Regions from separate parts of the Rhizobium sp. CNPSo 3670 genome, predicted to be linked through region 1. Evidence: predicted binding sites of a transcription regulator. Region 1 holds the regulator's gene; the other holds the start of a gene.
The links. Region 1 encodes PhoB, which activates phosphate uptake and scavenging genes when phosphate is short. Its sites were predicted from a motif close to TGTCATNNANCTGTCAT; they were not measured.
Positions count from the first base shown of each region.

Region 1 (4,420 bases):
AGACCTTGTCGGCCTGCTCCTTCAGCGCCGCGACCACATGCGAGTTGCCATGGCCGACGGAGGTGACGGCGACGCCGGCGCCGAAATCGAGATAACGCTCGCCGCTCTCGGTGATCAGCCATACGCCCTCGCCTCGCTCGAACCGCAGCGGGGCGCGAGAATAGGTGTCATAAAGCGGCGCGGCTTCAGCCATGGCGCGGGTCTCCCGTTCAATGTTGTCTTGCACGGACTCCGGCTAACAAAACCAGGTCCAAAAAATCAAAAATGCCGCCTTTCGGCGGCGAGCGGTACTATTTCCTTTTCGCGCTGCATTGTCAACAAAACTGGCGCCTTAGCCTATGCAGCAAGGTTGTGCAGCGGCACTTTCGGCCTTCAACAGGCATTATTGCAGAAATGCCACGCAGAGGCAGCAAGTTGGGGAAAACTTGAAATTCGATTCATCCGGATTCCCGCGACTCTTGTCACGGAGTCAGCCTCACACTAGGTTAAAGTTCAATTACTAGACTGCATGCGGCGGAACTAGTCACCAAAATTGATCAAGCGTTTCTTGTTTCGGAGGCTTCCGGGACAACGGTGAGGGATTCTGCCATCACCAACGCAAAAGGTGGAGACAGGGCATGAACTGGACAGACGAGCGGGTCGAGAAACTCAAGAAGCTTTGGGCCGAAGGACTGAGCGCCAGCCAGATTGCTGCGCAGCTTGGCGGCGTCAGCCGAAACGCCGTTATCGGCAAGGTGCACAGGCTCAGCCTTCCCGGCCGCGCCAAGGCCGGCGGCACGGCCACCGCGGCGCGCACGCCGAAGCGCCAGACATCCGCGCCGCGCGCGCCGAACTACGCCTCCCGGATCACCACCCGCACCGTGACCCGTCAACAGGGCGCAACGATGCTGAAGGAAGAGATCGAGGTCGATGCCGTCGAGGAAATGGAGTATGTGCCGGCCGGCAATGTGGTCGTGCCGATTTCTCGCCGCCTCGGCCTGACGGAGCTCACCGAACGCACCTGCAAATGGCCGGTCGGCGACCCGCTCAAGGAAGATTTCCATTTCTGCGGCTGCGAGTCCCCCGACAATTCGCCCTATTGCAGCTATCATCAGAAGCTTGCCTATCAGCCGATCAACGAAAGGCGCCGGGCGGCGGCACGGGTCAGCTGAGCGGGGGCTGTATCGCTGAGCATGTGAAACGGGCCGAGTGGCCCGTTTTTTTATTCGATTGGGGAGGTGACCTTTGCGTATAGCAACCAAGCCAACCCCACACTCCGTCATCCCAGGGCTTGACCCTGGGAGCCACAGCCAAGCACTCGGCTTCAATTGTTTCCCAGCAGTTGGATGCCATCAGCTCTTCACGCCGTGCCAGCCGCATGGATCCCAGGGTCAAGCCCTGGGATGACGGAGGAGAGGTTGGTGCCGAGACGCATAAGCCTCGCCGGCGCAATGACGCTGGCGACGAAGCGGCTGCGATCGACGACGGCAAGGGGGGCCTCACAAGCCGTACTGCCGTGCGTTTGGCGGGAACGCCCACCCCACACACTCCCTCAGCCTCAGGCTTCCATCGAATAACCCGCGCCACGGACGGTGCGGATGACGTCCTGCATGTTGGAGAAGTTCAGCGCCTTGCGCAGGCGGCCGACATGGACGTCGACGGTTCGTTCGTCGACATAGATGTCGTGGCCCCAGACGCCGTCGAGCAGCTGCGAGCGGGAAAAGACCCGGCCCGGCGACGACATCAGGAATTCCAGCAGGCGGAATTCGGTCGGGCCGAGGCGGACTTCGCGGCTCTTGCGGTGGACGCGATGGGTTTCGCGGTCGAGCTCGATATCGCCGCATTTCAGCACCGAGGACAGCACCTCGGGGCGGGCACGGCGCAGCATCGCCTTGACGCGGGCGACGAGTTCGGGGGTCGAGAAGGGCTTGACGACATAATCGTCGGCGCCGGTGGACAGTCCGCGCACACGCTCGCTCTCCTCGCCGCGCGCCGTCAGCATGATGATCGGCAGTCGCTCGGTTTCCGGCCGCATGCGCAGGCGCCGGCAGAGTTCGATGCCGGAGACGCCGGGCAGCATCCAGTCGAGGATGAGCAGGTCGGGCGTGCGCTCCTGAAGCCTAATTTCGGCCTCGTCGCCGCGCAGGATGGTATCGACCTCGAAGCCTTCGGCTTCGAGATTATAGCGAAGGAGCACGCTGAGGGCTTCCTCGTCTTCAACAACTGCGACTCTCGGGATCATGCGTGTCCGTCTCCTCGCGCACAAGCCTTAAACTGGGGGTTTAAGCAGGCGTCCTGCGCAAATTCAGAAATTGGCTGCGACCTCTTTGCGCGCCCCGAACGGGCGCGCACGCAATCTTGGAAGGATTATTCCGTCGCGGCGCCGACGGTGTTGGCGCTGTCATCCTTTGGGCGATCGCCTTCCGGCTGGGCGCCTGTTGCCATGTAGTAGATCGTCTCGGCGATGTTGGTGGCATGGTCGCCGATGCGCTCGATGTTCTTGGCGCAGAAGAGCAGATGCGTGCAGCTCGTGATGTTGCGCGGATCTTCCATCATGTAGGTCAAGAGCTCGCGGAACAGCGAGGTGTACATGGCGTCGATCTCGTTGTCGCGTTCGCGGATGGCGGTCGCCTTGTCGGCAGCGCGTGTCGTATAGACGTCGAGCACTTCCTTGAGCTGGACAAGCGCCAGCTCGGAGAGATGCTCGAGACCGCGGGCGAGCTTGCGGGGCACGCCGGTGCTCTGCACGGCGATGACGCGCTTGGCGGTGTTCTTGCCAAGGTCGCCGACGCGTTCGAGATCGGCGGCGATGCGGATCGAACCCATGATTTCGCGCAGGTCCGCCGCCATCGGCTGACGGCGGGCGATGGTGACGATCGCCTTGTCGCCGATTTCGCGCTCGGTGTGATCGAGGATCACGTCGTCTGAGATGACCTTCTGCGCCAGCGCGGTATCGCCGTTGACCAGCGCCCGGACGGATTCGGCGACCATCTGTTCGGCCAGGCCGCCCATTTCGGAAATCCGCCTGGAAAGGAACTTCAGATCATCATCATAGGCAGAATAAATATGTGTCGATGCCATGGGGCTTTGTCCTCGAATAAGGGGAAGGCTTCGGATGGCCGTGATCAGCCGAAGCGACCCATGATGTAGTCCTGGGTACGGGGATCGTCCGGATTGGTGAACATCTTGTCGGTGTCGTTCTCCTCGACAAGATTGCCGAGGTGGAACATGGCGGTGCGCTGCGAGACGCGCGCGGCCTGCTGCATGGAGTGGGTGACGATGACGATCGTATAGTTTTCGCGCAGTTCGTGGATCAGCTCCTCGACCTTGGCGGTGGCGATCGGGTCAAGGGCCGAGCAGGGCTCGTCCATCAGGATGACTTCCGGGCTGACGGCAACGGCGCGGGCAATGCACAGGCGCTGCTGCTGACCGCCGGAGAGGCCCGTGCCGGATTCGTGCACGCGGTCCTTGACCTCGTTCCAGAGGCCGGCGCGCTGCAGGCTGCTCTCAACGATCTGGTCGAGATCGGCCTTCGACTTGGCGAGACCGTGGATGCGGGGGCCGTAGGAGACGTTTTCATAGATCGACTTCGGGAACGGGTTCGGCTTCTGGAAAACCATGCCGACGCGGGCGCGAAGTTCGACGACGTCGATATCCGGATCATAGATATCGTCGCTGTCGAGCGTGATCTTGCCGGTGACGCGGCACCCCTCGATCGTGTCGTTCATGCGGTTCAGGCTTCGCAGGAAGGTCGACTTGCCGCAGCCCGAGGGGCCGATCAGGGCGGTTACGGTGTTTTCGCGGATGTTCAGGTTCACGTCGAAAAGCGCGCGCTTCTCGCCGTAGTATACGGAGACATCCTGTCCGATCATTTTATACGGGACGTTGCTCATCTTCTGATCCAGCGCCTTTTCAACTGCAGCTTCCGTCAGCATGTTCATGATGTTTGACTCCGTTTACCAGCGGCGCTCGAAGCGACGACGCAAGAGGATGGCGCCCATGTTCATGACGACCAGGAACAGGAGCAGAACGATGATGGCACCCGAAGTACGCTCCACGAAGGCACGTTCGGCCTCGTTCGCCCACATATAGACCTGCACGGGCAAGGCCGTCGAGGGCTCGAGCGGCGTCGTGGGCGCATTGGCGACGAAGGCGACCATGCCGATCAGGAGCAGCGGCGCGGTCTCGCCGAGCGCATGCGCCAGGCCGATGATGGTGCCGGTGAGAATGCCGGGCATGGCAAGCGGCAGGACATGGTGGAACACCATCTGCATCTTCGAGGCGCCGAGGCCCAAGGCGGCGGCGCGGATCGAGGGCGGCACGGCGCGCAATGCGGCGCGGGTCGCGATGATGATCGTCGGCAGCGTCATCAGCGTCAGCACCAGGCCGCCGACCAGCGACGCCGAGCGCGGCAGACCGATGAAGTTGATGAAGACGGAAA
Region 1 is NZ_JBXSOL010000008.1:224,358-228,777, forward strand. Features, by position in the region: gene AC13QO_RS11120 (aspartate aminotransferase family protein) at 1-193, opposite strand, end outside; gene AC13QO_RS11125 (GcrA family cell cycle regulator) at 618-1,151, shown strand; gene phoB (phosphate regulon transcriptional regulator PhoB) at 1,538-2,221, opposite strand; gene phoU (phosphate signaling complex protein PhoU) at 2,347-3,060, opposite strand; gene pstB (phosphate ABC transporter ATP-binding protein PstB) at 3,105-3,920, opposite strand; gene pstA (phosphate ABC transporter permease PstA) at 3,936-4,420, opposite strand, start outside.

Region 2 (4,420 bases), on a different contig from region 1:
GATGCGGCGCGTGCGCTTCTTGCACAGGCCCAGTCGGAAGGCGGCGCACCGCTGGTTTCCGCCTCGCCCTACACTGAGGCGGTCGGGCAGGGGGCGAACCGGATCTATCGCGCCCGCTTCATCGGCTTCGCCAGCAAGGACGCCGCCGCCTCCGCCTGCGATGCGCTGAAGCAGCGCTCCTATGACTGCGTGCTGCTGCCCGACCACAGCTGATCCCAGCGGCATCATACTCGGCTCTGGACAAGCAGCGGGAATCAGCGTCTCCTCCATAAACAAAAGGAGAACATCCATGCTGCGCCGTCTCGCCGACCAGTTCGAAGCCGCTTCCGCTGTCCATGTCGCCGAGAGCGGCATCGAGCGGGATGACGACTGGTTCCTTTTGAAGCTGCAGGAGGAAATGGGAGAGCTCACCCAGGCCTGGAACCGGCTGACCGGTCGGGGCCGTGCCAAAGGCCGCTCTCCCGAGGATATCAGGCGCGATCTCGCCGACGAGACTGCCGACCTGCTCGGTCACCTCCTGCTGTTTGCTCGCCGTAACGACATCGACATCGCCGCCGCGATCGAACGGAAGTGGCGGTTTCAGCCGGCACAGACGCCCAACACCTAAGCGCCACGTCAGCTGTCCGATCGACTAAGAGAGCTGGCCCAACAGGCTCACGAGCCAGAACGAAACTGCCGAAATCATTGCCGCGGCCGGCAGGGTGATGATCCATGCGATCACGATGTTGCCGGCAAGCCCCCACCTGACGGCGGAGACGCGCCGGGCGGCGCCGACGCCGATGATGGCGCCGGTAATGGTATGGGTGGTCGAAACGGGGATGCCGAGCCAGGTGGCGCCGAACAGCGTCAAGGCACCGCCCGTTTCGGCGCAGAATCCTTGCATCGGGTTCAGCCGGGTGATCTTCGAGCCCATCGTATGGACGATACGCCAGCCGCCGAACAAGGTGCCGAGCGCCATCGCCGCCTGGCATGAAATCACCACCCAGAGCGGCACGTGGAAGCTGCCACCGAGATAGCCTTGCGAGTAAAGAAGCACGGCAATGATGCCCATGGTCTTCTGGGCGTCATTGCCGCCGTGACCGAGCGAATAGAGCGATGCTGACACGAATTGCAGAAAACGGAAGGACCGGTCGACGGCAAAAGGCGTTTGCCGGATGAAGGTCCAGGTCACCGCCAGAATGAGGAACAATGCCAGCAGGAATCCGATCAACGGCGACATGACGATGGCGCTCGCGGTCTTGAGAAGGCCACTCCAGACGATCGAACTCAAGCCGGTTTTGGCAAGGCCCGCACCGACCAGCCCGCCGACCAAGGCATGGGATGAACTGGAGGGAATGCCGAAGATCCAGGTTACGACATTCCAGACGATGGCGCCGATCAAGGCCGCGAAAATCACCTGCGGTGTGACGATCGCCGGGTCGATGATGCCGGTCCCGAGCGTCTCGGCCACATGCAGGCCGAAGAACAGGAAGGCGATGAAATTAAAGAATGCCGCCCAGAAGACCGCATATTGCGGCCTCAGGACCCGTGTCGAGACGATTGTTGCGATCGAGTTGGCCGCATCATGCAGGCCATTGAGAAAATCGAACAGCAGCGCGACGCCGATGAGGCCGACAAGAAGCGGAAGAGCGAGGGCGGCATCCATCAGACATTCTCGATCACGATGCCGCTGATCTCGTTGGCGACGTCTTCGAAACGGTCGACCACCTTCTCCAGCTCGCCGTAGATCTCGCTGCCGATCATATAGGCCATCGCATTGCCGGCGCCGTGCCGGCGAAACAGATCCTTGAGCCCCTGCTCGTGCAACTCGTCGGAGCGCCCTTCCACCCGCGTGACCTGCTCGACGATCGCAGAAAGCCGCGGCGCATTGGCGCTCATGCGATCAAGCAAGGGAATGGCCTCGGCGATGAGATTGGCAGCTTCCACAACGGTCTTGCCCATCTCCTGCATCCCCGGATCGAAGCTGGTCTGCTCGAAGAGCCGGATGGTTTTGACGGTCTTGTGCATCATGTCGATCGCATCATCCATGGATTGGATGAGATCCTTGATGTCTCCACGATCGAAAGGTGTGATGAAGCTCCGCCGGACGGCCTGCATGACTTCGCGCGTTATATCGTCGGCCTGATCTTCCAACCGCACGATCGTTTCGCATTGATGCTCGATCTCTATTCCCGACAGCAACCTGTCCAGAGCCTGTGCGGCGTCGACGATCGTTCTGGAATGTTGTTCGAAAAGGACGAAAAACCGGTCTTCGCGCGGCATCAATTTCCGAAACCAACCCAGCATGAACACCTCGTGATTTTTGATCTGCGCTATGGATGACGAGCCGTCCTAAACCCTATCCCGTTGAAGAGATAGGGCTGAGTTTCGGTTTGTGACAGTTTTATGACAATTGTGGCGCGACAGGAACATGGCCGTGATCGGCCGCCGCCCTTTGCGGCATCCGCAGTCAGCCGACCTTATACCGGTAAAACTTGGTGTCCACGGCCATTAGCGGGAAGGAGCGGGGCAGGGCGCTCTTGGCAATCTCGGTAAAGCCGTTCTTCTCGTAGAAGCGATGGGCGGCAACGAATTTGTCCGTGGTGCCGAGGAAGATGTCGGTGAGGCCGGCATCTCTGGCGTGGTCGAACAGGCGCTCGAGAAGCCGCGCTGCCACGCCGTGCTCGTGGCCGCGAACCTCGGCGGCGACGAACATCTTGCGCAGCGCTGCCTGATTGTTACCGATATCCTTCAAGCCCAGCGTTCCGACGATCGCGCCATCCTTGACGGCGACCCAGAACTGACCTTTGCCGGATTGGTAGAAATCCGGGATGACCCGGAGATCCGGCTGCGCATCGGCTGTGATGTCGATGCCGAACTCCTCGCGCTGAATCGGCAGGATCACCGACAGCACGTCATCGGCATCGCCGGCGGCAAACGGTCTGATTTCGATCTGTGCCATGAGGAAATACTCCGCCTCAGGTCTGCGTGCCGCCGACGGTGATCTGATCCATGCGCAGATGCGGCTGGCCGACGCCGACCGGAACCCATTGGCCGGCCTTGCCGCAATTGCCGATGCCAGTGTCGAGCTTCATGTCGTTGCCGATCATCGACACCCGCTTCATCGCATCTGGTCCGTTGCCGATCAGCATCGCCCCCTTGATCGGCGCGCCGAGCTTGCCGTTCTCGATCAGATAGGCCTCGGTGCAGCCGAAGACGAATTTGCCGGAGGTGATGTCGACCTGGCCGCCGCCGAAGGAGACGGCATAGATGCCCTTCTTCACCGAGGCGATGATCTCATCAGGCGTCTTGTCGCCGCCGAGCATATAGGTGTTGGTCATGCGCGGCATCGGCACGTGGGCATAGCCCTGGCGGCGGCCGTTGCCGGTGGGCGCCATGCCCATCAGCCGGGCATTCTGCCGATCCTGCATGTAGCCGACCAGCTTGCCGTTCTCGATCAGCACGTTGTAGCCGGACGGCGTACCCTCGTCGTCGATCGTGATCGAGCCGCGGCGGTTGTCGATTGTGCCGTCATCGACGACGGTGACGCCGGGCGCGGCGACGATCTGGCCGAGAAGGCCTGCAAAGGCCGACGTCTTCTTGCGGTTGAAATCGCCTTCCAGCCCGTGGCCGACGGCCTCGTGCAGCATCACGCCCGGCCAGCCGGAGCCGAGAACGACGTCCATCGTGCCGGCCGGCGCATCGATCGCCTCCAGATTGACGAGTGCCTGGCGCAGCGCCTCGTCGGCGCCATATTGCCAGCTGCCCTCGGCGATGAAATCGCCAAAGCCGATGCGCCCGCCGCTGCCGTAAGAGCCGCTCTCCTGCCGCTCGCCTTCACCGACTACGACGGAAATGTTGATGCGCGTCATCGGCCGGATGTCGCGGACACGGTGGCCGTCGGCGCGCAGGATGTCGACGACCTGCCAGCTCGCCGCGACTGAGGCGGTAACCTGCCGGACCTTGTCGTCCTTGCCTCTCAGATAGGCGTCGATGTCCTGCAGGACCTTGACCTTCTCCTCGAAGCTCGGCTGGCCGATCGGGTTCTGGTCGCCGTAGAATTTCTTGTTGGTGCCCTGGGGAGCGGCGGCATAGGTGCCGGAATAGCCGCGCGTCACTGCGCCGACCGCATCGGTCGCCCGCTTCAGCGCCGCCACCGAGAGGTCGCCGGCATGGGCATAACCCACGGCTTCGCCGGCAACGGCGCGAAGTCCGAAACCCTGTTCCGTATTGAAGCTGCCGCCCTTCAGCCGGCCATTGTCGAAGGTCAGCGCCTCGGCCTGGGCATGCTCGATAAACAGCTCGCCGTCATCGGCGCCGGCGAGCGCTTCGGCGACAAGGCCGCGCATCGTGGCTTCGTCGGCGTCGAAAAGCGTCAGGAGATCGGTGGTCATGGTCTGGCTCCAATGGCATGCGTTCGGGAATGCGCTTGCGCCTTAGA
Region 2 is NZ_JBXSOL010000038.1:30,346-34,765, forward strand. Features, by position in the region: gene AC13QO_RS26340 (D-alanyl-D-alanine carboxypeptidase family protein) at 1-213, shown strand, start outside; gene AC13QO_RS26345 (nucleoside triphosphate pyrophosphohydrolase family protein) at 290-607, shown strand; gene AC13QO_RS26350 (inorganic phosphate transporter) at 632-1,645, opposite strand; gene AC13QO_RS26355 (DUF47 domain-containing protein) at 1,645-2,286, opposite strand; gene AC13QO_RS26360 (GNAT family N-acetyltransferase) at 2,450-2,941, opposite strand; gene tldD (metalloprotease TldD) at 2,958-4,373, opposite strand.
Region 2: the regulator PhoB is predicted to act here: its motif matches at 2,375-2,391, upstream of AC13QO_RS26355 (DUF47 domain-containing protein).